4 regions of the Paenibacillus sp. FSL F4-0122 genome follow, and region 4 is predicted to be linked to each of the others. Evidence: riboswitches for the same ligand, from Rfam matches in the RefSeq annotation. Region 4 holds a riboswitch; each other region holds the start of a gene.
What was found. Region 4 has a riboswitch for cyclic di-AMP ahead of MHH49_RS07240 (hypothetical protein). Riboswitches for the same ligand answer to the same signal wherever they lie in the genome.
Positions count from the first base shown of each region.

Region 1: linked by a shared signal. The riboswitch ahead of MHH49_RS14495 (alpha/beta fold hydrolase) and the one ahead of MHH49_RS07240 (hypothetical protein) in region 4 are both predicted to bind cyclic di-AMP.
Region 2: linked by a shared signal. The riboswitch ahead of MHH49_RS30010 (KamA family radical SAM protein) and the one ahead of MHH49_RS07240 (hypothetical protein) in region 4 are both predicted to bind cyclic di-AMP.
Region 3: linked by a shared signal. The riboswitch ahead of MHH49_RS09405 (C40 family peptidase) and the one ahead of MHH49_RS07240 (hypothetical protein) in region 4 are both predicted to bind cyclic di-AMP.

Region 1 is NZ_JBBODI010000001.1:3,345,707-3,353,896, reverse strand. Features, by position in the region: gene gtfA (sucrose phosphorylase) at 1-44, opposite strand, end outside; gene MHH49_RS14505 (LacI family DNA-binding transcriptional regulator) at 420-1,412, shown strand; gene MHH49_RS14500 (exosporium glycoprotein BclB-related protein) at 1,615-3,429, shown strand; gene MHH49_RS14495 (alpha/beta fold hydrolase) at 4,764-5,573, opposite strand; cyclic di-AMP (ydaO/yuaA leader) riboswitch at 5,679-5,865, opposite strand; gene MHH49_RS14490 (hypothetical protein) at 6,186-6,359, opposite strand; gene MHH49_RS14485 (Nif3-like dinuclear metal center hexameric protein) at 6,444-7,238, opposite strand; gene MHH49_RS14480 (alpha-glucuronidase family glycosyl hydrolase) at 7,263-8,190, opposite strand, start outside.
Region 2 is NZ_JBBODI010000001.1:6,795,442-6,803,631, reverse strand. Features, by position in the region: gene uvrA (excinuclease ABC subunit UvrA) at 1-513, shown strand, start outside; gene MHH49_RS30025 (YdeI/OmpD-associated family protein) at 1,577-2,146, opposite strand; gene MHH49_RS30020 (DinB family protein) at 2,203-2,718, opposite strand; gene MHH49_RS30015 (helix-turn-helix transcriptional regulator) at 2,801-3,712, opposite strand; gene MHH49_RS30010 (KamA family radical SAM protein) at 3,866-5,026, opposite strand; cyclic di-AMP (ydaO/yuaA leader) riboswitch at 5,159-5,302, opposite strand; gene MHH49_RS30005 (AraC family transcriptional regulator) at 5,358-7,016, opposite strand; gene MHH49_RS30000 (ABC transporter substrate-binding protein) at 7,156-8,181, opposite strand.
Region 3 is NZ_JBBODI010000001.1:2,217,056-2,225,245, reverse strand. Features, by position in the region: gene MHH49_RS09445 (ATP-binding protein) at 1-386, shown strand, start outside; gene rluF (23S rRNA pseudouridine(2604) synthase RluF) at 376-1,077, shown strand; gene motB (flagellar motor protein MotB) at 1,190-2,005, opposite strand; gene motA (flagellar motor stator protein MotA) at 1,989-2,789, opposite strand; gene MHH49_RS09425 (hypothetical protein) at 2,996-3,289, shown strand; gene MHH49_RS09420 (4a-hydroxytetrahydrobiopterin dehydratase) at 3,518-3,805, shown strand; gene MHH49_RS09415 (c-type cytochrome) at 3,887-4,243, opposite strand; gene MHH49_RS09410 (GNAT family N-acetyltransferase) at 4,371-4,856, opposite strand; gene MHH49_RS09405 (C40 family peptidase) at 5,045-5,536, opposite strand; cyclic di-AMP (ydaO/yuaA leader) riboswitch at 5,542-5,684, opposite strand; gene MHH49_RS09400 (C40 family peptidase) at 6,047-6,475, opposite strand; cyclic di-AMP (ydaO/yuaA leader) riboswitch at 6,533-6,671, opposite strand; gene MHH49_RS09395 (hypothetical protein) at 6,889-7,719, opposite strand; gene MHH49_RS09390 (M1 family metallopeptidase) at 7,731-8,190, opposite strand, start outside.
Region 4 is NZ_JBBODI010000001.1:1,713,666-1,721,855, reverse strand. Features, by position in the region: gene MHH49_RS07255 (hypothetical protein) at 68-520, opposite strand; gene MHH49_RS07250 (hypothetical protein) at 561-1,082, opposite strand; gene MHH49_RS07245 (hypothetical protein) at 1,097-1,651, opposite strand; cyclic di-AMP (ydaO/yuaA leader) riboswitch at 1,720-1,884, opposite strand; cyclic di-AMP (ydaO/yuaA leader) riboswitch at 2,304-2,493, shown strand; gene MHH49_RS07240 (hypothetical protein) at 2,746-3,162, shown strand; gene kdpF (K(+)-transporting ATPase subunit F) at 3,289-3,366, shown strand; gene kdpA (potassium-transporting ATPase subunit KdpA) at 3,379-5,055, shown strand; gene kdpB (potassium-transporting ATPase subunit KdpB) at 5,072-7,105, shown strand; gene kdpC (potassium-transporting ATPase subunit KdpC) at 7,182-7,769, shown strand; gene MHH49_RS07220 (histidine kinase) at 7,874-8,190, shown strand, end outside.

The sequences.
Region 1 (8,190 bases), 1.6 Mb from region 4:
CTATCTGCGTAAGTGATAAGCATAGCTTCATTTTTAATCTGCATATTGGAGTTCTCCTTCTATTTCAATTTATACACTCTTGCTTCATAAGGTCTGAGAAATCATCAAACTAATGTAATTTAATGAAAGCGTTCTCCTAAGAATCCTGTTCCTCCCTAGATGAACGTTTATTCAAAACCAATTTTATAGATGCGCAAATAATATGTCAAACGTTTTCATATAATTATATTCATATAATATAGACAAAATTATTGATATTTAATATTATACCTAAATATTTTGTGGTAACGTATAACATACCTATTATAACTATCAAAAACAATCTATGCTTTTACAATTGTTAGTCTTGATTAGTGTCAACAATCCAAGAAACGTTGTAGAATATAGATTAGAGCATTTTATGAAACGGGGATGAGGGTATGGCAAGTATTAAAGATGTTGCCAAGGAAGCGGGCGTTGCTGTAGCTACCGTGTCCAGAGTAATGAACAACCGGGGATATATCAGCAAAGAGACGCGTAAAAAAGTTGAACAAGCGATGGACGCCTTAGATTATCATCCTAATCAAATCGCCAGAGCCTTACAGAAGAATCAATCCTTTTTTATTGGGATTATTGTTCCAGATTCGAACCACCCTTTCTTTTCCGATCTCATCAAGTATGTTGAAATGAGTGCTAATGAAAAAAACTATAAATTGCTAATATGCAATTCTCTTGACGATCCTGAGAAAGAAACCAACTATATTAGCATGCTTCGCCAGAATCAAGTAGATGGCATTATCATGTGCAGCCACACCATGAATATTGAAAGCTATAAAAAGGTCCCTTTCCCTATTGTCTCTTTTGACCGTTTTATTTCCTCCAACATTCCTTGTGTGGGATCGGATAATTACCGCGGTGGTGAGCTAGCTACCGAACATTTGATACAGCTGGGCTGTAAACGGTTGCTACATATCTCCGGCCCGCTAAATCTGGATATTCTAGCGAATCGTCGTCGGGATGCTTTTGTCATCACTAGTATGAAACATGGTGTAACCTACGATATTATCGAAGGTGCGCACAATAAGCTTACCTTTGATTATTTTTGGTCCTTTGTCACCGAAAATATCTCTCCAGCCCAACTTCGAGAATATGATGGAGTATTTTGCAGTAATGATATTGTGGCTTATGCTTTATACATTTATGCTGAACAGCAAGGCATTCGAGTGCCCGAGCAACTGAAAATCATCGGTTATGATTACCACAGCTTTACCCGCATGCTTCAGAGTCCTAAATTGACTACCATTATGCAACCTAGTGATCGGATCGGGGTCATGCTGACCAATACTCTCCTGCAAATGATCGAAAGTGCTGACGGAGAGCTAATCAACAACACTACTGTAGACGTAACTCTTATTAAAGGAGAGACTACTTAACGTATCTATTAAAAAGGTAGACTACCGTAATTAGCGGTGGCCTGCCTTTTTTTTGTATTGCTTCATTAATAACGACTTTCAGGAATAACGGCTTTCAGGGCAATTATTGTAACAACTTCCGCTTCTCAGAATATGCTGATTGGGCAGGTTCCCATTTTTTAAAGGAATGAACAGGAGAAGTTCAAGGAGGAGATATAGAAATATGCCTGATTACAGACCATTTAAAGGCGATGCTATCCTAAACAAGCATGGAAGGATCAGCAGTCCTATTAGAAAGAGGGAGTGTAACGCACTATTAAAAATAGTCACTGATCTCTCTGCAGTGGTACCCCCCGTACTTACGAATCCCACAACACTTCATATTGTCAATCTCCAAAGAGTGTTAAGAGAGCTATTGGAATTCTTGCATACTTCTAAGTTATGCAGCCCTTTTAGAACTGAGCTACTTTCTGTAGTAGAGATAACCATTGTATCGACCGAAGTCAGTCCCTTCTCAGTCGTAAGCGTTGGCACTAATCTTCAACTGCTATTAGCTGAGTTATTATCTTTTATTCTCGCCACGAAGATTGACCCTAATTGCAAAGATCAGCTGATTATTCAGATCAGACATATTCAGGCTTCTATTACACAAGCAATTGGATTACCTATTAAAGGTGTGACTGGACCTCAAGGGCCACAGGGACCACAGGGACCTCAGGGGCCGCAAGGATCTCAGGGGGTTCCGGGAGCAACGGGAACTACAGGGGCAGGGCTGCAAGGAATTGTTGCTTTTAATCCTGCATTAAGCCCTACTTATCCTGCCGGTCAAGTAGTAACCTTCAATGGTAGTACCTATATAGCTACTGTTGCGGGACCAACGGGAACACCTGGAAGTTCACCAGATTATTTATTAATTGCTGGGGGCTCCACAGGCCCCCAAGGACCTCAAGGCCCTCAAGGAACACCGGGACTTCAAGGACCTCAGGGGCCGCAAGGGGTAGGGCTGCAAGGGATTGTAATCTTTAATCCTGCACAAAGTCCTACTTATCCAGCAGGTCAAGTAGTAACCTTCAATGGCAGCACCTATATTGCTACCGTTTCTGGACCTACTGGAATACCCGGGAGTTCACCAGATTACTTGTTAATCGCTGGTGGCGCGATGGGACCTCAAGGACCACAGGGTGTGCAGGGGATTCAAGGGCCAACAGGTGCGCAAGGACCAGCAGGTCCAGGCGTAGGAGCAACTGGAGCGACTGGCTCGACTGGCGCTGCAGGCTTGGCAGGCCCTGCTGGTGCAACGGGCGCGACTGGTGATCCCGGCGCGGTCGGCGTTGCCGGAGCTACGGGTGCAACGGGTGCGACTGGTGATCCCGGCGCGGTCGGCGTTGCCGGAGCTACGGGTGCAACGGGTGCGACTGGTGATCCCGGTGCGGTCGGCGTTGCCGGAGCTACGGGTGCAACGGGTGATCCCGGCGCGGTTGGAGCTACTGGCATTACCGGAGTCACTGGTGCAACCGGTAACGGTGCAATTATTCCACTGGCATCCGGAGGACCTATTATTATGACCACGGTTTTAGGTGGTTTGGTTGGAACAACAAGCCTTGTAGGCTTCGGAAGTTCAGCCACAGGCATTTCTCTTGTTGGCGGTAATATTGATTTAACAGGTACTCTCCTTGGACCGCTTATCAACTTTGCATTCTCGACTCCTCGTGCAGGAGTGATAACATCCCTTGCTGCTTATTTCAGTAATACCATAGCTTTATCGCTGCTTGGTACTACAATAAATGTAACAGCACAGTTGTACCAATCGGCCACACCAAATAACACATTTACTGCTATTCCAGGGGCATTAGTAGCGCTCCCACCTATCACAGGTACTATTAATCTAGGAACTTTTGTCAATGGAATTACAAATGATATCAATTTTGCTGTAACACCACAGACACGTCTGCTTATGGTATTCTCAGCCACTGCTACAGGCCTCACCCTTGTAAATACAGTCACTGGTTATGCAAGTGCTGGCTTTACGATTGTATAATCATTAAAACAAATTCAAAAAAAGGCATCTGCCATTCCTTCTAAGGAGTGATAGATGCTTTTTTGGTAATATACGGTACACTTACTTGATCTTTCGGACTCAACTGCCGCTATTCGTTAATTTATCCCTGTTTAGAGAGATCATCGGACCTGAGAGGCGCTATTGGGCAGAAATGGTGCTCAATAGCGTCTATTTTGTACAAATAACGCCTATGGGGTCCAATATCAACTCAAAAATAGGAAAATGTTGCAAATAAGAGCGCTTGAGTCCGATAGTCTGTCAATGCCACTCCCCGCTCTTCTTCTCTCCTACTCATGTCCGGAGGCTGAATCCCTATTACCGAAACCTTCCTTTCCTTTGGTCTCGATCAGGAGCTGCAGATACGCTGCTTACTACACCTCCTTCTATACACTTACAATCACTACTTAGGGTCTACTGTTTCTTTCCCACGTCGGGTCAGCAGCTTACTACGCCCCTTCTATACACTTACCTTCACTACTTAGGGTCTACCGTACTCTCCCACGTCGGATGAGCTGCTTAGGTCTACCATTCTCTCCCACGTCGGATGAGCTGCTTACTACGCCCTCCTCTATACAATTACCTTCACTACTTAGGGTCTAACGTACTCTCCCACGTCTGATGCGCTGCTTACTACGCCCCTTCCATACACTTACCTTCACTACTTAGGGTCTACTGTTCTTTCCCACGTCGGGTGAACCGCTTACTACGCCCCTTCTATACTCTTACCTTCACTACTTAGAGTCTACTGTTCTTTCCCACGTCGGGTGAGCTATATTTGATGCTGTGGTAGGGTAGGGACATTAAGTGGCGTTCTAGGTACAATATGCTTGTAAATGTTCAACATCCACCGGTTAGTAAAATACCAAAGGCTGGCTCATTCGTAGATTTCACTACTGATGAGCCAGCCTTTAGTTAGATATCCATTATATTAGGGAAATCCTCCCTAATATTCATCGATAATCGTTTTAAAATAAGGTTTTTAGGGAAATCCTCCCTAAAAATTCATGCAAATACCCATTTATGGCTAAAAACACCCTATTATTAGGGAGGATTTCCCTAATCCACGTTCTAGGAGCCATAATTCCCTTCACTTTAGGGAGAATTTCCCTAATCCACGTTCTAGGAGCCATGCTTTCTATCACTTTAGGGAGAATTTCCCTAATTCACGTGCTAGAAGCCATAATCACCTTCACTTTAGGGAGAATTTCCCTAAAGTTCTACCCAGAAAGACGTCCCATAGCCAGCTCATTCCCCCTGGCTATGGGACGCCCTTTTCCACTTAAACGCTTCGCTTGTAAAGGTCTCCCTATAGATCAGCTAATCTGCTGACTGCCCTGCTGCTTCTCTAAGAAACGTTGAAGAATCGCATTGAATTGCTCCGGCTGGCACAGATTACTTGGATCTAATGCGTTCGGAATAATCGCCAACTGCGCATGTGGCAGCTGGGACACCATTTCCTTCATACAATTCACTCCAAATTCATTAAAGTCCCCTACAATACATAAAGCAGGACGTTTAAAAGCCTTTAAGCATCTGGTGTAATCAACATGGCTCGTAGCCAGCCTTTGCCGATAAAGCTCCCGGGGACGTTTGTCCAGCAGCCCTCTTCTAATCTCATTGTAGGCCAGACTCCAGCGCTCTCGGTACATCATCCGAATCGAAGGCAACACCAGCTCGCTTGGGAGATAATACATTAGCAAACTGCAATATGCTGCCATAGTTTGTATTTTCCCTACAATTGTTGATCCATGAGTCCTACAGAAGCTGTCTGCGACCACAATGGCTTTTACACGCTCAGGATATTGTTTGGCAATATGCTGAACGACTAAGCCACCATAGGCGATTCCTACAAAAACTGCTTCACGAATACCTAGGTCATTCAACAGCATAATCAGATCCAGACATTGCGTCTCAATAATCTCATGTGGGGCCTCCAGCAGTTTACCAGACTTACCATTCCCCCGTAAATCGCACAAAATCACTTTATATTTATCGGAAAAATACTCCAGCTGTGGTTTGAACATACTGTGTGTTAATCCATGTCCATGGATAAACACAACCGGAGTGCCAGTTCCATTGATTTCATAATAGAGCGAAGTTCCGTTCAGTTTAGCGATAGGCAAAGGTAACACCTCTTTCATAATAAATTCTACGACTATATCTGCTTAAAAACGCAGCAAAAAACCACAGAGGGATTCTCTGTGGCTATTCATCACTAAACACGCCATTCATCCTCTCTCCATACGCTTACGAGGTTAGCTGTCGGATTCGGGCAGTGAGAGTTGCCCTACCTGCAGGGATGCATGTTATGCACCCGGAACAGGATTCACCCCATAACCAGTGCCGACTCTCACATCGGCTGCCAGTTGTTGGTTCCCCCGCTTTCCAGAAACGGAAATTAAGCGGATTGCTTATGTAATTGTAAATTTAAGATAATTGTCAGTTCTGAGATGAATCATACTCTTGTAAGGTTTGCTTGTAAAGGAGGGCTCTGGTCAAAATAATGTTGAAAGCAATGCTTTTCATTTCATATTGAGCATACTCTTCATTTTCTCTTTCTTTTGCTCTTGTTTACTCGTTTTATTTAAGAAAATGGCTCTGAACCAAGCCAAACGGAGGTTAAAACACCAGTACTTTCTATATAAAGGCCATCCTTTTCACTGGAGATATGAAAAAAGCTAAGCAGAATCAGAGATATTCCCCTGTCCACTTAGCTTCCTCTTACAATACTATGGCTACAAAAGATCGGCGTTTTTCAATGCATGCTCCCAGCTTGGAAAAAAGAACAGCGCACTTCTCATAAGCTCAGGATCGCTCTGCTTTACTTGTTTTTTACTGATCGAGCTTCCGTCGCTTTGCAGCTTTTTGATCCGACTTAATACTTCATCAGCCTCCAAAGGAATTTCCATTGAAACACTCCTTTCTCAGTGACCTGTTTCCCTTCATTTTCTCCATAATATGTTTATTTATTCCGTACTCTTTATTTCCCCAGATTAAACCATCTGATAGATGGGTTGTTCAGCAATGAACCGGCTAGGAAGCATGGGATATTTGTCTGCTAAGATTTCAGCTAAATATTTCATTCCCGGCGCTTCACTCTCCGCATGACCTAACATGATGAGCGCTTTAGATCTGCCTTGGTGCCCTGCATCCCGCACATATTCCGGAGTCTCCCACTCTGGTCCCTCTCCAGCAATAATTAAATCAAGATTGTGATCATTAAAATGCGGAATAGCCATCGTCCCGCCTCCTCTGTAACCTACTAATATCCCTACGCGTTTGCAGGACAGAGACAGGTCACCAGCAGCGCGTACATAAGAGATCCCTAGCTTACTTTTAATATACTGAGCAGCTTCCAGTACAGTCATAGCAGGAATAGTGAGAATCGTAGCAGCTGCTTGCTGCTCTTCCACGTATGCGGACCAATCTAGTTCTCCCAGCAAACCCACCATAATTCCATCCGGCTTTTGCCGATGCCAATAATCATGATAACGAAAAATAGCAATTTGGGAATGTTCGATCAGACTTTTTTTCGCATGATAAACCGGATCACCTTCTAACCACTCGCTCGCCGCATGATGGCTATAAAATACACCTTCATGCGTGATCAGCAAATTGGCTCCTAACGCTATTGCTTGCTCCACAACATTTTGTGTGGCAGAGAAGGCCGTAATAATCCCTGTGACTTCAGTTTCCGGTTCCCCTGGGTTCAGAATATCGACAGTGCCTTCTACCTGTTCCACAGTTCCCATTAAATCTTCCATAATCGCTCTAATCGTGAGGCTCACTATCATCATCCCTCGATTCGAAATCTAATAAATCTTTCTGCCTTTAAGATCCTCAATTCCGCTCTTGCGGTAAAAATACGTATTGATCCGATCTCTCCATTCCTGCGCATGCTCTGCTTGCTCTTCAAGACGTTGCTTCACTTGCATATACAATCCACTATCCACGCTGCCTTCAAGTGATTCCCATGTCGCTAGAAGCTGTGCAGCCTGCTCTGCCCCCTCGAAATGAGTATCGTAAATATGTTGTATAACCGTTTGCCCCGATTGCAGAACATGCGTGTATGGAACATGATGAAAGAACAGCAACAGCTCTTCTGGACAAGACGCTAGATTCTCATAGTTTGATGCATTAAGACCCATATACTGTCCACTATAACCCGTTCCCGATTTGACTGAACGATCCACACCAATGCCTTTATGATCCGCATAATGGTACGTTCCCCACTTGGCGTATTCATACCCATCCACATTCGGCCCATAATGATGATCCGGATTAACCATCCAACCCACACCTAATGGAGCTGTGTAAGATTCGTAAATCCTCCATGAGTCCATCAACATCCCGCGAATAGCAGCCACTAGACCTTCATCAGTGCCAAAGGTAAGCCGAATCCATTCCTCAGCTATTTCTTTTGCCGTCAGCTCCGGATTCCAAATTAATCTTCCATATCCATACAGATTAGCTTGAGCTAACCCATGCCCCGTCCAGTTCATGTCATCTCCAACATTAGTTACAGCAGCCACACCATTATACTTATTTCCCCACACCGATCCGTCCACAATATGTTTCACAAGCGTAGTTTGCCCTTTGGCATAAGTATTGAAATCAAGGACTTCTTTCCACTGTGGAACAAGATAACAGAGATGCCGCTGCTGCCCCGTATATTCTTGAGCAATCTGAAACTCCATCAGATGATTGGTATGTTCCAGTGCGCCAAACAGCGGAGATACC
Region 2 (8,190 bases), 5.1 Mb from region 4:
GTTCTCCAGGTGAAATATGATGGATATTCCATCTCGGATCTGCTGGACATGTCCGTGCAGGAAAGCTTACCAATTCTTAAGTCGGAAGCCAAAATGGCGGGGATAATCGAGACGTTGTGTGAGGTGGGTCTCGGTTACCTTAAATGGGGACAATCTGTCAAAACCTTATCCGGTGGTGAAGGGCAACGGATTAGACTGGCTAAAGAGTTGAGCAAACCTTCCAAAAACCATACGCTCTATCTGCTCGACGAACCAACAACAGGCCTTCATCCGTCAGACATCAGGCAGCTCCATACCTTATTGAGCAAATTGGTTGATACGGGAAATACGGTCGTGGTTGTGGAGCACAGCTTAGAGTTGATTCGGGAGTCCGACTGGGTGATTGACATTGGCCCTGAAGGTGGCGTTGTGGGCGGTAAGCTTGTAGCTGAAGGTACACCGGAGCAGGTTGCTGAAGTGCGGGAATCCTACACAGGGATGTTCCTGAAACGGATTCTGGCTGAGGGGCTATAATCAAAAAAAGGAGGTGTCCAAAAGCCATGAAAATGGCTAGGACACCTCCTTTTTTGAACTTAAACCAACCACTGCTCTCAACTCTAAACTTCGTCTGAACGTTTGAACCGATCCCATTCACGCGTACTTAACACTTTCGGAATAACAGATGATCATGAGTCGATGGTGTTTGATCCGCAGATGATTAGGATACGGTAGCATTAGACAGCGAAAGACTATGCTTCGGCGTATCGGACTCAGCGGACCTTAAATGCAGGAAAATCCGCCATTTGGAGTATTATCGGACCGCATAGCTCCTATTGGCGAAAAAAACGCCTTATAAGAGCCAGTTTCTAAGAAATAGCTGCACTGGAGTCCGATGGATTGCTGAAAAGGCGATAAATTAGTAAATAGCATCATTGGAGTCCGAAAGCCTCAGCAGGAGATCATGGTGTCAGCAGCAGTAGCAGTAGCAATAGCAATAGCAATAGCAGTTGACCCAGCGAATGACTATGCTTCGGCGGTATCGGACTCAGTAGACCTTAAATGCAGGAAAATCCGCCATTTGGAGTATTATCGGACCGCATAGCCCCTATTGGCGAAAAAAACGCCTTATAAGAGCCAGTTTCTAAGGAATAGCTGCGCTGGAGTCCGATGAGTTGCTGAAAAGGCGATAAATTAGTAAATAGCGTCATTGGGGTCCGAAAGCCTCAGCAGGAGATCATGGTATCAGTAGCAGTAGCAGTAGCAATAGCAGTTGACCCAGCGAATGACCATGCTTCGGCGGTGTCGGACTCAGCAGACCAGTGAATGACCATGCTTCGGCGGTGTCGGACTCAGGAGTCCAGCAAATGATCATTCTTCGGCGTATCGGACTCAGCGGACCTTAAATGCAGGAAAATCCGTCATTTGGAGTATTATCGGACCGCATAGCCCCTATTGGCGAAAAAAAACGCCTTATAAGAGCCTGTTTCTAAGGAATAGCTGCGCTGGAGTCCGATGGATTGCTGAAGAGGCGATAAATTAGTAAATAGCGTCATTGGAGTCCGAAAGCCTCAGCAGGAGATCATGCATCTAGCGCAGCTTAATAATCGAGCAGACGTCCGTTATCATGCCATTGCCCGTACATTTTATTTTCTTTAGTGTTTGTTATGAATTTGTCTAATTTACTCTTAAATAAATCTGGCTGATGTTTATTGCTTTGGATCGTGTCGATCCGAACTCTTTTATAAAGGGGGGGAAAGGCCCGGAAATTCTCATATACTTGCCTGTCCTCTTTTAGCCTTTGCTCTATAATCTTATCTACTATAAAAGAATCAGGGTTCATATCAGGAAGTATCCGTTTTCCTTCAGCACTCATTAACCCCAGCTTTTCGAGGCGGCGGACCCGTTCTTTGTTCAATTCAGTCCAAGAGCTTTTTTTACTTCGGGGAGAGAGTCTTTGCGCCAGCTCTGTTTCCGAAATTTTCTTTTTCACTCCATCGATCCATCCAAAACACAAACATTCCTCAACTACGTCCAAATATAGCAACGTTTCTGGGTTTGGCTTCATACTAACGAGTACCCAACAAGATTTTTCAGTCTTACAATTCTCCTGCAGCCAAACTCTTAAATCTTCTCTCGTTTTTACTGTAATTAGATTTTCAATCTCCATAATTAAAATACAATTTCCTTTCTAGGTATGGAGTGGGGCAGATTGCCCATTAGTGTTTAAATAGCTTCCGCTGTTACCTGATACCAAAAAAGAGAATAGTCATTCATGGTGGAAGCGTGGCCTAACTGCCGTAACATAGTAGATATATTACCTCTATGATAAGTCCCGTGATTGACGACTTGCAACACAATTTCTGATAGGCGTGTTTGGCGGATTCCGGCGAATGGATTGTCAAGCAGAATGGTTTGCTCCAAATCGGATTGGTTGTGTAACCATTCTTTGTATTGTTCTGATAGCTGGGCAAAGATATTTACGTATTCATCCACAGAATCTAGAATGCTCAAATTTAGCGGGATACTTTGTTGAAAAGCCTCAGGCATGGCAGTGCCCGTTAAAACAAGATACCAGATCGTATCAACCGCATAGATATGGCTAAGGGCATGAGCGATGGTGGGAAATGAGCTGTTCACTTCTTGACTTAGCACAGAAGCCGGGAGTTCCTTGATTCTCCCCAGGATAGTTTGGTTTGCCCATGTGTGGTATTTAAACATTTCTACTGGATAATTTGTCATTCGTATTGTCTCCTTTTGAATTGTCATGGATTTGTTTTTGTTACTGTTGTTAATATAAAAGAAGAAGTATGACATCAGACTGTCATACTTCTTCATAAAGTTTGAGTGTGTTTTGAAGCTGCTCTTTTAAAATACCTCGCAATGCAGGGGGTTCGAGGACTTCGGCCCCGCTGCCGAAACTCAGCAGAATGGACCAAAGCCAACGAGCTTCCAATGGCTTATACACAGGAATTCGCATCGTCATGCTTTTATCGGAATGAAATTCCTTATCGACTTGGTGAAACTGATCCAACGCTTCTGCCAAAGCCTCAGGTCCCACCCGTATCACTACTTCCTCGACCTGATCTACCCTGTTTGAACAGCCAGCCTCTTTGGGTACTTCATGTTGTGATTGAAAGGTATCCTGCGTCAGGAACAAATTCAGCATCCGGGAAAGACGAAACTCCCGATAATCCTGCCGTGCCCGGCAATAACCATAGATGTACCAGTTGCTATATTTAAAATGAAGCTTTACTGGTTCCATTTCACGGGTTGTACGTTCATTTTTTACACTGATGTAATCAAAACGGACAACATTTCGTTCCGCTATAGCCGCACGTAAAAGAGGAAGTGCGTCAGGATCCGTACGCCGGGTTTCAAGATCCACCGCGAGACTAGAAGTCTGTGGCTCCGTTCCTATCGTTTGCAGCCGTTCAATGGTTCCTTGCGTATGCTCATCTTCAAACACGGAAGAGAGACTGTTAAGTACAGTAATCAGAGAAGTGACATCATACGAACGGAGCAGGCTTTTATCCATTTTATATCCGTCCATAATGCCATATCCACCTTTAGTACCCTGATACGTTACGACCGGGATGCCAGCGGCACAAATCACATCGATATCCCTATAGATTGTTCGCTGGGAAACCTGAAACTCTTCAGCCAGCTTGGAGGCAGATAAAACTTCGTGGTTCAATAGCTTGTAGATCATAGAAATCAATCGTTCCAATTTCATGTGTGCATTCCCACCCATTAGTTCATTTCGTGTTACAGCGTGATTATATCATAGATTTTTTCGGGCTAATTTTGGGAGGGAGGAGTTTTGTTGTTGGTGATGAAGAAATATCCTATGACAGAGTCTGACAGAGCCGATTAATTTATTTACAGATTAAATCCGCAGGCTCTGATAAATGATTAACAGAAATAATAGCATCGTTTTTTTCACAGGTGGGGTCCAATATTGCTCATTCCCAGGCAGGTCATCGAACCATTCGGCGTCCTTTGGACAATCTAGAATCATGAATTTTCCGTATTCCTGATCTCTGGATTGATGGTATTTGAGATAGGCTTTCCCGTTATCAATGGCGAGAATTTCTATTTTTCCTGAGGTGTGGCTCATGGATAAGCGTACTCTTTTGCCAAGTCCTGAGGTTCTAGCTTTGGCTTCTTCTACAATTTGATAGACTTGCTCGAGCGGTAATACGAAATCCCGGTTTCCGGCAACGGGCCGGTTCACAAAGAAGTAGTAGGGTGTAACGCCAGCCCATGAAAGTCGGTCCAGTAGTTCCCCTAAAATAATGGGATCATCGTTGATGCCTTTGAGGATGGGAGTCTGATTTACGACAATTGCCCCTGCGTTGTGGAGAGCTTTAAATGCTTTTTTGGCTTCAGGTGTGATTTCACGAGGATGATTGATGTGCGCCATAACATAGATTCGTTTGTCTTCGGTAGAGTAAGTACGAATCAGCTCCAGCAGCTCTTCGTCTTCAGAGATCCGCATCGGATTAAATACGGGAATTTTGGAACCTAGTCTAATGATCTTAACATGCTCAATGCTTCTTAGATTTTCAATAATGGATCTTAGCTTCGGTGTGGAGAGAATTAAACTATCCCCACCCGTAAGAAGTACGTTGTTAATCTCCGGATTCTTTGCGATATACTCCAAGCCCGGAGAGACATCAGCCATCGCCTCTTTCACGTCATTTCGGAACAGACGCTTACGGAAACAGTAGCGGCAATAAGCCCCGCAGACCTCGGATACAATCAGTAGTGCAGTGGTTCTATACTTGTACTGACAACCAGGTACCACATAATTCGTGTCCTCATCGGAGGCGTCCCAGCGCCCATACTCCAGCAGTTCACCTTCGTTAGGAATAACCAGCTTACGGATGGGATCATCTGGATCATCCCAGTTAATCAAAGACAGATAGTAGTCATTTACACGAAAAACAAATTTGTCTGTAATTTCTTTCAGATTCTCTTTTTCCAGCTCAGACAACATAGCTATTTTGTTAATATCCGTGAAGTACTTTACCTTTTGCACGTACATCTCTCCTTTGTCTCGTAGTGTGAGAAATGAGGGAGCCTTAGTGTCAAAGGCCAATCTACTGCCAGCAGGGTCCAAAAAAAGCACAAAAAGAGACCCTTAGCAAGGGTCTCTGGTTATGTAAATAACATGAAAAGCAGACCCATCCACTGCTGACGAGGTTAGCTGACGGACTCGGGTAAGATGGTACCCTACATTCTAATGCTCAATGATTCGCCCCAATAAACTGGTTCCCCCGCTTTTCAACTGTAAAAGTTGGAAATTAAGCGTAGATAAAGTATACCCTATCAAGTTTTGATAAGTCAAAAGAGAATCCTAGATTCACCTTCAATTGCTAGCTACTTCCGCCGAGTAGTTTAGGCAACAGCGTTAGCAGCTTCTCCCGGGTTAACGCATCACTAGAGTTCCATTTGCTTCCGTCGAGCAGATAAACATGTCCCTGACGTACTGCCGGAAGAGTGTTCCAAAGTGAACTGTCTAGTAATCGTTCCATCGCAGCTCGCGAGTCTTTGCGTTCCGGAATGAACATGAAGATATGATCTCCGGCGTAGGCAGGCAGTCGTGTTGGATCAACTTCGGCGAACCCTAACTCTTCGTCCAATATGGCTTGGATCTCTTCGGTCGGTTGTAAACCACATGGGGCATAAAGCGCAGTGGAGAATCCGGACATTCCCATAGCATATAGATGATCTCCATGATCATAGACCAAAGCAGAGGCGGTTTCTCCAACTTGGAGAGTTGTCGAGTAAAGCTGCTGCCACATGGCAGCGTTTTTGATTGTGAATGACTCCAGCCATGCTTCGGCTTCGCGCTGTTTACCTAGCCAACTGCCTAATGTCCGCATTCGGTTGTCGAGAGGCGCAAATGAATCAAAGGTGAGTGTCGGAGCGATACCAGAAACTGCTCTGTAGGCTCTTTCATCACTATTTGCCAAAATGATCAAATCTGGGTTTAGGGAAGCGGTCAACTGCGGGTCCAGTGGAAACCCGACGTTGGCGAGCTTCTTAAGCCGATGTTTATAGACGCTGTTCCGGGCGAATGCTTCATCTCCACCGATAGGCTTTACACCTAACGCGAGAAGGTCGCCAAGTGTCTCGCCATGATAGACAATACGTTTCGCTCGTTCAGGAATTTCCACCTCATGACCCGTCCAATCCTTGACGGTAAGCTTACGACCTTGCTGATGTGCATATTGTCCGGGTGTAACTCCGGTTTTTTGCCGAAAGCGGCGGCTGAAATAGTATTCATCCGAGAAGCCGACCAGTCTGGCGATTTCCCGCAGTGGTTCAGTCGATTCCTGCAGGAATCGTTTGGAATGATTAATACGCAGATCCGTCAGGTATTCAAGCGGCTTTTTACCCGTAAGCTGCTGAAAGATCGGTGTATATTGCCAGATTGATATTCCCGCCAGTTCAGCTAACTGCTTCACGGTGATACTCTCTGTATAATGCTCCTGAATGAATGTTATGGTCTTTTCTACGGATTCCGTAGGACTTGGCAGGTGTTTGGAAGGGTAATTATGCTCAAAAAGTAACAGCAGCAATTCTTGGAATTTTAATTGTCGCTTGAATTGTTGTACATCATCGGTGTTATTCCTGTTCATGAGCAGGTCTTCGACTAGTCGGATTACCTTGGTGAACGGGTGCACAATTAACTCCCGTCTGCCGGAAAGCAGCTCTCCAGAATATCGTTTAGGAAGCTTGGTTGTATAAATTGCTGTAAAGGTGATGAGGTAATAATACAACGTCAGCTCCTGGTTGTTCGTACTATAGGAGATTCCAGGAGATAGTAGATAACATTTATCCGTACTTAGTATCACGCTTTGATCATCGAGGTTCAATTGTCCGTTCCCTCCAGTAAATATGAGAAGGGTATAGTCCTGGGTTGTACGCGTTATAGAGCTTGAATCGGCAGCTTGAATCATCAGTTCGGCCTCGTTTAGCTGAAATAGCAGAGAGTGGAGTGGGGGGCAGGACGATGATGTATGCAGCATGGGTTCAGCCTCCGTTCATTTGGTGAGAATGATTATCAATGAATTCATTGTATATAAAAAAAAGAAGCATATCAACAGCTGTTGACATGCTTCTTGCAGTTTTTTATCAGCCTTGTGTTAAACTCTTCATCACAGAAGGTTATTTCATATTCAATAGCTGTGGAATTTCGCCAAGCAGCCATTCTCTTGTTGTTGCATCACTTGAAGTCTTCATGATGTCTTGTGTATAGACATATCCGTTCTTGACGGCAGGAAGGCTCTTCCAGATAGGGCTCTTTAATAGATTCTCTGTGGATTGTTTTGCTTCTTCTGCCACTGGAGTCAAGATGAATATCCGGTCTCCGGCATATTCTTTCAGGACTTCCATGGATACTTCCTGGAACCCTTTACCTTCATCAAGTATCTTCTGAATAGCTGGAGTTGCCTTGAAGCCATTCTCCCCATAGAGTACCTGTGAAAGTCCGGTTGCTGCCATTATAAATAGTCTGTCTCCTGGATAATAAGTGAAGACCGCAGCCGTTTCGCCCTCTTTCATGCCTGCGGATTTCAATTGCTTCCACATGTTCTCTTCAGCGGTTTTATACTGGGCAAGCCATGCTTCTGCTTCAGTCGTTTTACCAACAATTCCACCAATGTCCAGCATACGTTCCTGGAGTGGGGCAAAGGTATTAAATATTATCGTTGGTGCAATTTTGGAGAGCTGCTCGAAATCAGCTTCATCTGTGCCCGCATAGATGATCAAGTCAGGCTGAAGCTCCAATGTTTTTTCCAGATTGATAGGGAAGCCTACATCCTCCACACCTTGCAATTGTTCTTCAAAAATCTGGCCTTCCCCCATAGAAAGAGGATAACCTACCGCCTGCACACCAAGTGCGAGCAAATCGCCATAAGTTTCTCCAGAATAGATAATTCGCTGCGGATTCACTGGAATCTCTACAGTATGTCCTATGTAATCTGTATAGGAGCGGGTAGTCGCTGCAGCTTCATCTGTACTGCTATCTGAGGGTTCTGCTGAAGGTGCCGCGGTTGCAGCGGAAGAGTTCCCGGTTGCGTTTGCCGTACTATTGGCAGAGGATTGTTCCTTTGAGTTTCCGCACGCCAGTAGCAATGTACTCATCAAAAATAGTACACATACCACAGCGAAGGACTGTCGTGCCTTGTTCATATCTTATTG
Region 3 (8,190 bases), 500 kb from region 4:
TACATTGTGAAGAGAACCAGCTGAAGCAGGTATTCATTAATATTGTTAAAAATGCAATTGAGGCTATGCCTGAGGGTGGCGTCATTTCAATGGAACTGTGGAACTCTGTGGATTGCGTCTTTATAGTAATCAAAGATCAGGGTGAAGGGATTCCAGAGGACGTGCTGCCTAAGCTGGGTGAACCGTTCTTCACGAATAAGGAATCGGGGACTGGTCTTGGGTTAATGATTAGCCAGCGTATTATTCAGGCTCATAAGGGTCATTTGGAAATACAAAGTGAAGTTGGCCGGGGGACAACCGTTATGATTAAGCTGCCTGCAGCTGGAGGGGGTACACCTTGGCTTAACATTAAGGATGAACGGAGTGAAGAACAACGTGAGAATTAATAAATTCATCAGTGAGACAGGGTACTGTTCACGCCGAGAAGCAGACAAGCTTGTGGATGCCGGCAGAGTTACGATCAACGGAGAGCCTGCTGTGCTGGGCAGTCAGGCTGTTCCGGGCGATGATGTGCGAATAGATGGTATAGCGCTTGAAACCTCAAGCCAGACGGTCTACATTGCTCTAAACAAGCCGGTAGGGATTACATCAACCACAGAACAGCATATCAAGGGGAATATTGTCGATTTTGTAGGTCATCATGAACGTATATTCCCGATTGGTCGTCTCGATAAGGATTCGGAAGGATTAATCCTGCTTACCAATGATGGCGACATCGTTAATAAAATTTTGCGGGCGGAAGGCCGGCATGAAAAAGAATACGTGGTTACCGTGGACAGACCCATTACGCCTTCTTTTATTACCGGCATGTCCAGCGGTGTGAAAATATTAGGCGAGAAGACGCTGCCCTGTGAGGTAACGCGTATTACGGAGCGTGTCTTCCGTATTATTTTGACAGAGGGCAAAAATCGCCAGATTCGTCGTATGTGCAGCGCTTTTGGGTATGAGGTTCGAAAGCTGCAACGCATTCGGATTATGAATATTCGCCTGGGGGCATTGCAAACGGGAGAATGGCGTGAGCTGTCTGCTGATGAGAAGAAAGAGCTTGGAGCTACGCTGAACTACGAGTTACTGTAGGAGTGTCATTACAATAATACAGTTCCATATAGAATGTAGTACTGCAACAAAAAAAGAGCTGTCCGGGGTCTAAGACCTTTGGACAGCTCTTTTTATTACCTTACGAAATCACTTATTCAGCAGAGGGAACAATCCCTGTAAACTCTTTGGTTTCTTGATATTTTCGAATAATGGAAACCTCTACCCGGCGATTCTTGCTTCGACCGGTAGCTGTGTCATTATCGGAAATAGGATGATATTCGCCGTATCCAATCGCACTAAATTTGCGTGGATTTAGATTTGTGTTCTGCAGCAAAATCTTCATGAACTGAAGTGCCCGATCCGCACTCAGATCCCAGTTGGATGAATAGTTGCTATTAGAAATCGGAATATCGTCGGTGTGCCCTTGCACTACTACATCATAATCCGGGAATTGCTGCAGCATCGTTGAGATGGATTTAGCTAATTGCCGCGAATCATCCTTAACAATGGCTTGGCCAGAAGCGAACAATGCGTTATCACTGATCGTAATCATTAGCTGAGATTGATTAAGCTTCGTACTGAGCAGATCAGTTAGGCCGTTGCTCTTAATATATTGATCGAATTGTTTCTTAAGCTTCTCTAAATCCTCTTGTTCCTTTTGTCGTAGCTTTGCCATTTCTGCTTCTTCAGCTTTCTTGGAAGTAGAGCTACCCATCTTATCATTTTTCCCTAGATCTTCTTGAGTCTTACTAGGCATTGCTGCCCGCTCTTCAAGAATACCTGTACCGCCATTAAGTGCGGAACTGAAGGCCTGACTCATCTCTTCAAATTTCTTGGCATCCGTTGCACTCATAGAATACATAACGATGAACAGAGCCACCAGAAGAGTCATGAGGTCGGAGTAAGGTAACAGCCACGATTCATCGGCATGTTCTTCATGCTCTTCGTGTCTAGTCTTTTTGCTCACCTGATCCACCGTCCTTCTCATTTAACTTAACGCGTTGCGAAGGTGTTAGGAATACAGCAAGCTTCTGATTGATGGCAATAGTAGATACACCGGACTGTATGGACAAAAGACCTTCGACCATCATCATTCGAACTTCGATTTCTTGTTTGGAGAGACGTTTCAGCTTATTAGCAATAGGATGCCATAATACGTAACCTGTAAAGATACCAAGCAATGTGGCGATGAAGGCAGCCCCGATTGCCGCAGCCAGTTTGTTCATATCACTCATATCAGCCAGAGCGGCGATGAGACCGATAACCGCCCCGAGCACCCCGAGGGTAGGAGCATACATACCTGCCTGTGAGAAAATGAGGGCTCCTGCTTTATGTCTATCCTCTGTGGCGTGGATATCCTCCATGAGGACATCGCGGACAAAATCCTGATCATTTCCATCAATAATCATCCGCATGCCGTTTCTGAGGAAGTTATCTTCTATTTCATCGACCTTTGATTCTAGAGCCAACAGACCTTCACGCCGTGTGATAGAAGCCCATTCCATGAACATAGTGATTAATTCGGGTTTACTGATTAATTTCTTTTTGATAAAAATCATTTTGAACAGACTTGGAATCTTTTTGACCTCGTTGAAAGGAAAGGCCATGAAAATAGAAGCTGCCGTACCCACCAAGATAATAACGTAAGCAGCGGGTGTGGCCAAAGCATGAAGTGGAGCGTGCTTGAGGATCATGCCCCAGATTACAGCAACCAAACCAAAAATTAAACCAATTATTGTTGAAATTTCCATTTTGCACCTCGTCCGTGAGATTTAAGATGTGTTCCGACAATGCCGCGTATATCATCCTTGAAACAGCGGCAGGGCACTCTGTGCGAAACCGAATTAACGTATATTCTTATTTATCGACATCATTCGGTTTTTTGTGAAGTCATTTTTTCGGCTATAATGGATAAGGTAAGTAATTATTCATCTGTGAAGAAAACGGAGTGATATACGTGGGTGTAAAGCATGGTAGAGATTACGGTGAAATTCTAACCGATTTGACCGAAGCCGTCGGACGAATTTCCGATGGATATTTATTTTTTGAGATGGATCCGGACGAGTGGCAGGAACTACCCCAAGAATCAAAGCTGGAGGTATGGGAAGCATTGGCTGAGGATCTTTTCTTCGCGCTGGGTAATGAACCTATGATTGAAGTGGGGAGTGGCGTAATTATTTACGATAAGGACACTCACCGCATTAATATTCTAGTTGGCGAAGAGGATTTGGCTTCAGTAGTTTTGATTTAGGCAGAGGAGACGTCTGGACGTAATTTGCCCGTAGTTAGTAGCCCGTGTTAAAATTGATAAAGCCGAGTTATAATCGCTGGGATTTGTGAATACATTTAATCGAAAATATCGCCTTTATCCTGGCACATCCCTTGGACCTCAGAAGCTAAGGGATGTTTTGTTTAACGCCTAAGACAAGTAAAGGGAACTACGCACTTTACTGCAATTTTTTGTAAGGGAGGAAACGAATTGTTATTTACGGAAGAGGAACTGCGTGAGGAGATCACCAAGCTGGAGGGCTGGAAACTGGAAGATAATGTTATGGTGCGAAAATATATGTTCAGCCAATATATGAAGGGCATTGCGTTCGTTGATGAAGTAGCCACGATTTCAGAAGCCTTCGATCACCATCCACATATTACGATTGATTATAAAACAGTTACCCTGCGCCTGAAATCTAATGAAGAAGATGGGATTACAGCTCTAGATCTTCGAGAGGCGCATGAATTTAATGAAGCTTTTGAAAAAAATCATTAGTTTAGCCAAAATCATAAAATAAACGCCCGTGCACAGATAGTCACCTATCTCATACACGGGCGTTTTTGGTTGCTTGGCTGGTTACTTTTTCTCTGAGAGCCAGAGTGCGACGTTGGCGATCTCTTCAGGAGCTAGCTTCTCCTTAAAGGAAGGCATTTGGCCACGTCCTTTGGTGACGATGCTGTAGATTTCCTCAGCGTCATGCTGACCGCCTTCATTCTGAAGACTTGGTCCAACTCCACCTTGAAGCTGATCGCCGTGACAGGTGATACAGCTGGCTTTCACGGTTGCTTCTGCCTTTGCCGCGTCCAGTTGAACTACCGGCATCGTGGGCTTATTTTCTTCTGCTACCTCTTCTTTACCCGGAAGTGTAAACATGAGTACTACCGCAAAGGCACAGGCGGCAAAAAACAAACCGCTCATGATCCATTTCTGCATCCCAATTCGTCCCTTCTATGTAAGCTGCTCCCTACATTATAGCTTATGGTGAAGCGTTATCATAGGGTTTGTGACAAAAAAATGAACGAGAATACAATCATTCTTATGAAATATCTGGTATTTAATATCATTTGTCATAGACCATGCAATAAAAAGGTTTGTCTCCTGTAGGTGTGCGGCGTTCATACGTATCTGTAATCGTAAATCCACATTTTTGATAAGTTCGAATGGCGCGTTGGTTCCAGGTCAGGACTTCCAGATCTATCTCACGATCAGGATAACGATTCAAGGCTGTCTGGACGATGGCATCTACGAATAGTTTGCCTAAACCATGGCCGCATAGATCGGGGCGCATCCCAACTCCTAAACGGACGACTCCTTCCATCGGGAACAACTGTGCGAATCCGCACAAAACCTCATTTTCATTTAATATGGAGATATATTGTTCCTCCCGGAGCTGCGGATCACCAAACTCGATGCCAAGAGCCTGCATCTGCTCCCACGGCATCCAGCCATAAATATTATATGGGGGCGTATAGCTCCACTTACAAATAGCTTCTCCGTGAATTGCCTCCATAGGAACAACATGAAAAGTTACCGAGGGATTTATCATAAGGTCAACGATCTCCTTTCACGAGGACATTGCTATATTACTAATTATATACAAAATGGGGGAGGTTCGACTCAGAAACTTTATATGAGGGGAATGTTTTACAAATTATGAGAGGGGTAAATAAGTAATAAGACAAAAAAACAAGCTCTCCTCCAAGAGTACCTTGGAAAAGAGCCTATGTACGTTATTTATTGCACATCATCATTGTCTTCCGATTCAGCAGCAACCGATTGGTAAGCGTCTGTGCTCATAATGCGCTTGGCACCAACGTAGCGTTTCACGTAGTAGCTATCACTCAGAGAGCTAATCGTAACACCGCGTGAGGTAGAAGCGTGTGCGAATTTACCTTCACCGACATAAATGCCGACATGGGAGACACCTTTGCCACTTGTATTGAAGAATACAAGATCTCCGGCTCTTATATCATCACGGGAGATTGCTGTGCCCATTTGATATTGGGAACCTGATTGGTGTGGAAGGTTAATGCCAATCTTATCAAACACATACATTGTAAATCCGGAGCAATCAAATCCGTTAGTGGATATACCGCCGGATACGTATTTAGTACCGATGGCCTTGTCAATCACTTTATCCATTTTGGAATCTGCGAAAGCGCTTCCTGCTCCGATGGTGAGGATGATGGAAAAGCTTAGTACTGCTGCTGCTAACTTCTTCTTCAAAAGTGTATACCCCTTCCAAATGCCTACGAGGTTAGCTTAAGGGTTCGGTTGAAGGTCCCCTATGACCCCTCTATATAATGGAGGTCAATTCACCCAAAGTTGGTTCCCCCGTTTTCCTAATAGTTAGGAAACTCGGCTCATACTGTTGATTAGGATTAGCTTGTAATCAATACATGACAAAACCTTTGTAAATAACAACTTAATGATTACAAAAATGTTACTAAAATCTCACTGCGCTAATTGTAACAAACAGAAAGCCGCTTGGCAATCGTTTTTAACATATTAATGCAGAAAAATTGGCATTTTTACGGTAGAAAGGCATATGTAAGCGTTAATAATGACCTAATTTTTAATATAATTGCAATTTTTATCAAATAAACGTGTTTCAATTGGGCTCTAATAGTGTAAAAATATATTATGGAATAAAGAAAAACCCGAATTTGATTACGGGCATAATCAGATTCAGGTTCATATAGTTGTAATTGTGAGGTTATAGTTGTGAGGAAGGTTTCAATCGAAGGCTACAGCTTGATAAGCTGAAGTACTCATTACTCTTTTAGCGCCAACATAACGATTGGCCCAGTAGGCCTGACTGAGTGAAGTGATGGTCACTCCACGCGAAGAGGACGATTGTGCGAATTTTCCGTTTCCAACATAAATGCCGACATGGGATACTCCATTGCCAAGTGTGTTAAAGAACACTAGATCACCAGAACGCAGATTGCTTTTGGATACAGCAGTTCCAACGCTATATTGAGCTTTTGATGTACGAGGTAAAGTAAGCCCCACATTCTTGAATACATACTTTGTAAATCCAGAGCAATCAAATCCGGCAGTGCTTGTACCTCCGGTTTTATAGGCAACTCCAATAGTTTTTGAGATTACAGAGTCCATTTTAGAGTCGGCAAAGGCGCTTCCTCCACCAATAGATAACGCCATTACAAGTCCTAGCGCCGCAGCGACGCATTTTTTTCTTAAATTATGTCTTTTCAAAAGATGTACTCCTTCCAAGGCCTGCGAGGTTAGCTTAAGGGTTCGGTAGAAGATTCCCTATGATCCCTGTAAAGCGAGATCAATTCACCCAAAATATGGTTCCCCCACTTCCCGGTGCAAAGGAATTAGGCGTGTTAAGCACCAGAGAATGACGTTTCGACAGTTACACTTACGATAAATACATTTAGTTATGTAGGAATCGTTTCAATTGATTACAAAATTGTTACTAATAGCACAGGACTTATTGTAACAGAGCTTTTACGATTTTGCAAATACTCTTAAGTTATCCGTAATGAGAAAAAGTCCCAGCTCCTGAATACAGGAATTGGGACCTTTTTATTATGTCAAATAAGGTTGATTTATTGTGGAAATGCTTTGCTACGCCATAGATGATATTGTGCAGAGATTCCCCACATTTTTAAGAGCGTAGAAGGTAGTGGTGAGATTTGCCGTATTATAAGTGCCGGTAGGCCGGGACAGAACAGACCCGTCAGTCCGCACACTAGCAGTAAGAGCAGGCCTCCCGCCCCAAGTACAATGGAAACACCTATAGCAGGAATCAGTGACCGCAAGCAGATGATCAGTGAGGAGAACATTCCTGTACCGCCGGTGTAACCAAACTGCATATATAGAAGAAACAGGCGCACGATAAAAATATATATAAGCCATGCCAATACGTGTGGTACTAAATGAAGTAACAAAGCGTAGTTAAACAAAGAGGATAAGAACAGCCCGTACATTTTTGGAGCAAGCCAGTAAAGCGGCAGCAGGGTCAGCACCCATTCGATTAGGCTAAAGACTAAGACAGGTAGTCCATAGATCTTCATGCCAGGGAAAAAGAACAGTCCACGCTCGCCCTTTCGCTCCTGGTGGAGCTCATGCAGCAATCCTGCCCTTATGAAAGGGGAAAGCAGAAGTCGCAAGACAACAAGCGCCAGAAGCATCCATAACCAAGTGCGTATCGCAGGGTCCGTATTCAAGCTGAACTGTCCCTCGATATAATACAACAGTCTGCCCATACCGCTGCCTCCGGCGTCTTTATCCGGATAGCGCAGTAGAATTGGAATAATAGCAGATCGGATGAAACCATACATAAAGTAGCCCCAGAGCAGTCGGTAGATGAAGAGCAGAATTAAAATATAAAATTGCTCCTTCATGCTTTGCCAGCCGCGGGTTATCGATGTTCTCACAATCATTCACCTCACCAGACAAGAGTTCCGAGCACGGTTTCAAGTAGTTTAGTTACACTTAATGTCCAGCGAGAGAGCGTCTTGGGCTCTATTTCCGCCAGCCTAAAGTTGTTTAGATGTTTGCTCTCCAATAAGATGGAATGTTCAGGGTCAATCTCAGCAGAGAGAAGAGGCTTATCGCTTAACAATTGAAACGTAGTCTCTACTCCTTCACCGTTCCAGACCCGCTGCACCGAAGAGCTGTCGGCGAATGTGAATTTCACGGGAACATCAACGTAATGGCTCCCTTTGTTTGAAATCTTCACTAATGATTCGTAGCTTGGAGCATCGCCGCTGTTATTTTTTTTAAAAGTAATCGTATCTACTGAGAAGTCAGGCGCTCCATCACCATAAATGTAATCATCGAAATAGGCCTGCCATGATTTTTTGGTTACCTTCTCAACGACTTTCTGAAAATCTGACGTAGCAGGA
Region 4 (8,190 bases):
AATTAAAGGCTCCTGAGTCCGTTAGATGCTTCATGCGCTTAAAGATCGTCTGAATTCTAGTCAGTGACTAAATTATAGAAAGATTTGCGCTCGTTCGTATATCCGCTTGGTCGGTCATCTGCTCCCGTACAGCTCTAAGCTGTGCTTTCAGTGCAGGAACACTTTTTTGCAGAATAATGCTTATTTGAGAAAGAGGCAGCTTTAAGCCGTACCACAATACCTTCACAAGCTGTTCCTCCCAAGGTAATCCCTTAGCCGATAGAAGAGAGCGCCGGGCAAAAGAATCAGCACACTGGCGAATACAAGTGCGGTAAGCGTGGATAGAGAATAACTGAGGGTCGAAGTTATCCTGACGATATATTTTATGAAGCTCTGTGAAGGTGCGGATAGTAACCTTGTCTGCCTCATTAGATTGTTCTAATAACATGGAACTGAGTACGTAGACTTCATTAGTATACTTTTGAACACACTCTGCAAATTTAGCACTGTAGGTGGACACGGGAGGTAAGGGGTCAGGCATGGTGAACACGATCCTTTCAGAATGAGAGATTTGCTTGAATCTATAATATAGAAAAGTAAGAGATGGATTTATTGATAAGATCGGCGGTGTCTGGTTCCGGGCAACTGTGTTTCTGCTGGGAGGCAGTGGAAAAAGCTTTGGAAGGTTTGTAGTAGAGCCGTTCACTTCTGGAATTGCTCCCCCCAGCTGCAACACTGTACAGACGCCCTTGCTGAATATGCCCAGCCAAGGATTTACCCTGGAGCTTGGCCTTTAAATCCTGCAAAGCACCCTGAACTAGCTCAAGCTTAACCTGCTCCCAATCTGAACCTTCGCGGCGGACCTTATCCAGCGCTTCCTCAAGACGGCAATGACAGATAGCCCGTAAAAAAGAACTCCATTTAATGAGATCGAAATTTTTGGTGTTGGCAGAGATTAGACAAGCCCCCCAACTGCAACCTCCCTTACAGGTGAGCTTCAGAATACCATAACGGCAGCCTTCAGCCCCTTCCATTCCATAGTGAATAGGCTCGGGTTCATCCAATACAAATACTTCAATGCGGGATAGTCTGCGCTGGTCCATAGTAGGGTTCCTCCTTAGATTTCCAAAAGCTTTAAGTCTACATGATGAGTGACACTAGCCTTTTCTACACAAGCGAGCATTTCCATTTTATTCTCACAGACTGCGGTATGCTCTAGCCATAGTCGGAACTTCTCTTTCCGTATAACAGATAGATGTAAGGGAAAGGTGCTGCGGGATCTCAAGACATACCAACCGGCGCTTACATCTTTCCAAGGCTCCTTGAAGGCTGTAAACCACGGGAGTTTTTGATGCGATGACCAATCCTGCTGCTGTTGTTGTTCTCGAATTTTTTTATATATTTCATATACAATCTTAGAGTCTAAACAGTCTTTACAAGAAGAAGGTGTACTGAATTGGCGAAGGGCTTGGATCTGGTTCTGGCCAAATGCATAACCTACAATGTACCTGTGATTATTTTCTTCGAACCACAAGGCCCCGAAACAAACGTAATTTAGACTTATCGGCTCAAGCAGCCCTTGATGTATCCCTAAATAATAGTGCTTCAAAACATTCACCCCATCCAGCGTGCTATCACCTAATAGGCTCAGGTAACGCAAAAACCGCAGCAAGAGGAGGACCTCTGCTGCGGTTTTGGATTACAGGCAGATATACCTGGGCCAAAGCGTGGCGGATCAAGGGTCTCTCTCTTTACGCTTACGAGGTTAGCTGTCGGATTCGGACGGTGAGAGTCGCCCTACCTATTGAGACTTACGCAGTCTCCTTTGGATTCACCCCAAGTAGGCCAGGTGGCCTGATGGTTCCCCCGTTCCCTGCGAATGCAGGAACTCAGCGTTGATTGTTTTTCATGAATTAGATTCAACCCGAATCATACTCTTTTCAAGATTTTCTGTAAAAAACGGAAAATGTTCTTTTAGAGCGATTTTAACCATATCCTGCCGACTACGACTGAAAAACGAGGTAAATAGGTATTTATGGCGTGTTATCGCGCCTCTTTCTCGCTCAACCTCTGCTTCTTGCGTTTCAACCTATAAAGGGAATTTGCAGTATTTTCACCCTAAAAAGGTGAATAAAATCACATGGGTTATAGATAGCGATTAAACGCTCGAAACTCGAGTAAACAAGAGATATAGAGAGATTAGATATCAAGTAAGCGCTATCTAATGGGAAAATAGTTTTTAATTTGCATTATTTTGGCATCATTCAGGTTTTACAAGTCTTCGTGCATAAGAGTATGATTACTCCTGTTTCAACGACAATCGAATATTTGATCCGCTTAATTTCCGATAAGGAAAGCGGGGGAACCAACAATCGGCAGCCGATGTGAGAGTCGGAAGCTGATTATGGGGTGAATCCTGTAGAGGGTGCGAGTGAGTTCGCATCTATACAGGTAGGGCGACTCTCACCGCCCGAATCCGACAGCTAACCTCGTAAGCGTATGGAGAGAGGATGAGTGCAATGTGACCGCTAGCGAGCCACAGAGGAGATCCTTTGTGGCTTTTTGCTGTGCTCTTAGAAGCAAAGCATTTATGGAGGCCTCCCCCAAGAGGTCGCTAAATTCATCATTAGCGGTATTTGTAAGGCAGCGTCTAATGACGTGACACAACCGAGCTTTAGGTTGTGCCCGAAAATGACGATAGGTCAACATCCTTTCGGAGATTTTCGTTGCCTCCTTGTTGTAAATGAGCAGGAGGAGAAAAAAGAGATGACGGATCAGAATGAATATGTGCTTGTATGTGCGCCTACAAAGGCGGGAGAACATTTCATTAAACTTCTGAAGTTCAGGGGTATTAAGATGGCGGGATTAACCAACAATCTGGCTGAGAAGGCTTTACTAGAGGAGCTCGGAATCGAGCAGGTTATTCTAGTGGATACCCGCCATCAGAGCACTTGGTTTCGCCCATCGTTCCCGGTAGGCAGGGTATATCTGTTTGAGAGCAGCTTTCCGCTTTGCTGCCGCTATATTCAGATGTGCCGTACCTGGACGACACAGCCAATTTTTGTGATTACAAGTTCTATAAATCCTAGATTGGTCTATAAAAGACTTGGTGCGAGCTATGTAATCTATTCCCATAGTGGTGATGCTGATTTTCTAATCGATAGATCACCTCATCAAGGATAATGGAAGGAGTGCGGAAGATATGATGGATCTGTATATGGTGGCTTCGTTAGCTGTAATTTACGGGTTATTTTATGGCTTTATGCGCTGGTGCGCAGGTGTAGTTGAGGATACGGGGAGGGATAAGCTGTGATTCTAGTAATCGCTGTTACCCTACTGTTGTTTATATATCTGGTTTACGCGTTGATTCATCCTGAGAAATTTTAAGGAGGGGCATTCATGGGCATTTTGCAAATAGTCGTCGTAATTGTAATTCTCATCTTGTTGGTCAAGCCGATGGGGACGTATTTATATCATGTATTTTCTAACGAACCGAATCGTACGGATCGCTGGTTTGCAGGCACAGAGAAAGGTATTTATAAGCTGATCGGCCTGAAAAAACGGGACGGAATGTCCTGGAAGAAGTATGCACTCAGCTTTGTTTTAACTAATATCGTACTGGTTGCTTTCAGTTATATTTTTCTAAGATTACAGCGGGGATTGCCGCTGAACCCGAATGGAATTGCCGATATGGAACAGACGCTTTCATTTAATACGGTGATCAGCTTTATGACCAATACGAACCTGCAGCATTATAGCGGGGAGACGGGACTATCGTATTTTTCACAAATGGCAGTCATCACGATGATGATGTTCACGTCTGCAGCGAGCGGATTTTCTGTTGCGGTTGCTTTTGTCAGAGGGATTACAGGACAGAAATCAGTCGGGAATTTTTTTGAGGACTTCGTAAAAGCACATATTCGTGTATTCATTCCATTAGCTCTGCTAGTTTCATTGGTGCTGGTAGGATTGCATGTGCCACAAACGCTCAAGCCATCGCTTGAGGTCACTACACTCGAAGGGCAGACGCAACAAATCGCTATCGGTCCAGTCGCTTCTTTGGAGTCAATTAAACACTTAGGTACGAATGGTGGCGGCTTCTTCGGAGCCAATTCAGCGCATCCTTTTGAGAACCCTAATCCACTTACGAACGTTCTGGAGATTCTCTCTATGTGGATGTTGCCAGCCTCTTTGCCATATATGTACGGGTTGTTCGCTAAGAACAAACGTCAGGGCTGGGTGATTTTCACAGCAATGATGACCTTGTTCGTTCTGCTGCTGGGGCTGAATTATTATGCGGAAACTAAAGGGAATCCCGCTATTAATGCGCTGGGGATCGAGTCTTCGCAAGGCAGCATGGAAGGTAAAGAGGTACGTTTTGGGATCCCGCAATCTTCGCTGTTCACTTCGGTAACAACGGCAGCTACGACAGGTAGTGTTAACAATATGCATGATACGCTGACACCGCTGGGTGGCATTACCCCTCTGGCCCTAATGATGCTCAATAACGTCTTCGGGGGAAAAGGTGTAGGACTAATCAATATGCTGATGTATGCCATCATGGGCGTCTTCTTATGTGGACTAATGGTTGGCAGAACACCAGAGTTTCTCGGGCGAAAGATAGAAGCCAAGGAGATGAAGCTGATTGCGATTGCTATCCTTGTGCATCCGTTCATTATCCTTGTACCAACAGCAGGTGCGTTCTTAACGGGCTTGGGCAACGGTTCCATTACGAATCCCGGATTCCATGGACTTAGCCAAGTGTTATATGAATATGTCTCTTCTGCCGCGAACAATGGTTCAGGATTTGAAGGGCTTGCGGACAATACCACCTTTTGGAATGTTACAACCGGGATCGTAATGCTGCTTGGCCGTTATGTCTCTATAATCGCAATGCTGGCAGTTGCAGGTTCACTGATCCAGAAGAAGCCGGTTCCTGAGACGATTGGCACATTCCGCACAGACAATGGTCTGTTCACCGGAATTCTGATTGGTACGGTAGTGATTATCGGTGCGCTGACGTTTCTGCCGGTCATTGTGCTCGGCCCGATTGCAGAATATTTGACCTTACGGTAGGAAGAGGGAGAACAAGATGAGTACTGTAAAAAGAAAAAAGCTGCTGACGGGACCCATACTCCTAAGCGCTGTAAAGGATAGCTTTATTAAGCTTAACCCGGTGACGTTAATCAAAAATCCGGTCATGTTCGTAGTCGAAATCGGCACGATTATTGTATTGCTTATGGTACTGGCCCCCGGATATTTTAATGCAGAGAAATCGGTAGGCTTCAATATCACGGTGTTGTTCATTCTGTTATTCACAGTGCTGTTTGCCAACTTCGCTGAAGCGCTGGCTGAAGGCCGCGGGAAGGCCCAGGCGGATTCGCTTAAGAAAACGAAACAGGATATCACAGCTAATAAGCTCGTTGGAGGGTCTGTGAAGACCGTTTCTTCCTCCGAGCTGCGGAAAGGAGATATCGTGATCGTCAGTCAGGGAGAACTTATCCCTGGCGATGGTGAAGTGATTGAAGGGCTGGCCTCCGTAGATGAATCGGCAATTACAGGTGAATCTGCACCTGTTATTAAGGAAGCCGGCGGAGATTTCGGCTCAGTCACAGGCGGCACCCGGGTAGTTAGTGATGAGATTAAAGTCAAAATTACCAGTGATCCCGGTGAGTCATTCTTGGATCGGATGATCTCCCTCGTTGAAGGGGCGAAACGTCAAAAGACACCCAATGAAATTGCACTAAATACACTCTTGATCAGTCTGACGTTGATTTTCCTGATTGTAGTAGTGACCTTGCGGCCAATTGCGACTTATCTGGGTGTTGATCTAGATATTCCTGTTATGATCGCCCTGTTGGTCTGTCTGATCCCGACCACAATCGGGGGACTGCTCTCCGCTATCGGGATAGCAGGGATGGACCGCGTCACACAGTTTAATGTCCTTGCTATGTCAGGGAAGGCCGTTGAAGCTGCCGGCGACATTAATACAATGATTCTAGATAAGACCGGTACGATTACTTTCGGAAACCGGATGGCGAGTGATTTTGTGCCAGTTGGAGATGAAACGGAAGCTGAGCTTACGGCTTGGGCAGCTATTAGTTCGCTAAAGGATGAGACTCCGGAAGGACGTTCTGTTATTGAGCTGGCTAAGAAGCTGGAACGCAGCTATGACAGCAAACTTGCTGAAGGCGGAGAGTTCGTAGAGTTTAAGGCTGAGACCCGGATGAGTGGTATAGATCTGCGGGATGGACGATCTGTTCGTAAAGGGGCAGTCGATTCCGTGAAGAAATGGGTACAGTCGAAGGGCGGAGTCATTCCCGCGAACCTCGACAGTAATTCCGATGCTATCGCTCGAATGGGGGGGACCCCGCTTGCTGTTGCGGTAGACAACCGGATTTATGGACTTATTTACTTAAAGGATACAGTTAAGCCAGGCATGAAAGAGCGGTTCGATGAGCTGCGAAAAATGGGAATCAAGACTATCATGTGTACAGGGGACAATCCGCTGACCGCAGCTACTATTGCCCGTGAAGCAGGGGTAGATGATTTTATTGCAGAGAGTACACCTGAGGATAAAATAGCGGTTATCCGCCGCGAGCAGAACGAAGGCAAGCTGGTGGCAATGACTGGTGATGGAACGAATGACGCACCTGCCCTTGCCCAAGCTGATGTGGGCTTAGCGATGAACAGTGGGACTACAGCCGCTAAGGAAGCAGCAAACATGGTTGATCTGGACTCCGATCCCTCGAAGATCATTGAGGTTGTAGCTATTGGTAAACAGCTACTGATGACACGGGGCGCGTTGACAACGTTCAGTATTGCGAATGATATCGCTAAATATTTCGCAATTATTCCGGCAATGTTCATGCTCGCCATTCCTGAAATGGAAGCTCTGAATGTCATGGGATTGAGTTCACCTAGCTCGGCAATTATATCTGCATTAATATTTAATGCGATTATTATTCCGCTGCTGATCCCATTGGCTATGAAAGGTGTCTCGTATAAAGCGATGAGTTCTACGAAGCTGCTGGGACGTAATATTTTTATCTATGGTCTAGGTGGGGTAGTCGTTCCTTTTGCGGGCATCAAACTTATTGATTTGCTCGTAAGTGTATGGATATAACAACGGATTAACTAATCATTGAAAGGGTGAGAGCATCGTGAATAACAGAAAATCGATTGCGGACGCTGAAGAACAGTTGTCATCATCGAAGGGTGCTAATTTCTTTATTATATTACGGCTATGTCTAGTGTTTGTTGTTCTCTGTGGAGTGATTTATCCTCTGACTACTACAGCGATTGCTCAAGTTCTGATGCCATCGCAAGCGAACGGCAGTCAGCTGAAGAATGACGCTGGAGTAGTAGTGGGTTCAGAACTCATCGGGCAGAGCTTTACGGACCCGGCATTATTCCATGGCCGTGTATCCAGCATTGATTATAAAGCGGAAGCTTCAGGCTCCAACAACTATGGCCCATCCAACCCCGATATGCTGCAGCGGACGAAGGATTCCATCACACAGTGGCAGCTGGATAATCCGGATGTGCCTGTAAACAAGCTGCCGGTTGATTTAGTAACCAACTCAGGTTCAGGTCTTGATCCGCATATCACTCCTGCATCGGCAATTGTGCAGATTCCCCGGATCAGTAATTTGACCGGGATTCCAGCCACGCAGCTGGAAGAGCTAGTGAATAAGCAGACCGAAGGTCGTGATCTAGGGCTGTTTGGTGAAGAACGGGTAAATGTTCTGAAGCTGAATATGGAGCTCCAGAAATTAACGAACAAATAAATATAGCTAATATCCCTGCCCGATTGTTCAAACTGGGTCAGGGATATCTTGCTTTCTGGCATAGAAGAGTGAATGGATGAACGGGTTATTAAGGAGTGGTCTTGATGGGAACATATCGGAGGAAGACGCCGGAGGAACTGCTGCTCTCTATCTATGAGCTGCATCGTGGACGCCTGAAGATCTATATAGGTCCGGTCAGTGGATCAGGCAAGACCTATCAGATGCTGCGTGAGGGGCAGGCGCTGAAAGCACAGGGCATCGATGTTGTAATCTGTGCGGTTTCAACCAACCAGAGTCCAGAAACAAGGGATCAGCTGGGTGACTTGGAACGGATTCCAAGTATTCATTGGTTTCAGAAGGAGATCGAGAAGAAGGATCTGGACGTGGAGGCCATTGTGGCGCGTAATCCAGAGGTTGTACT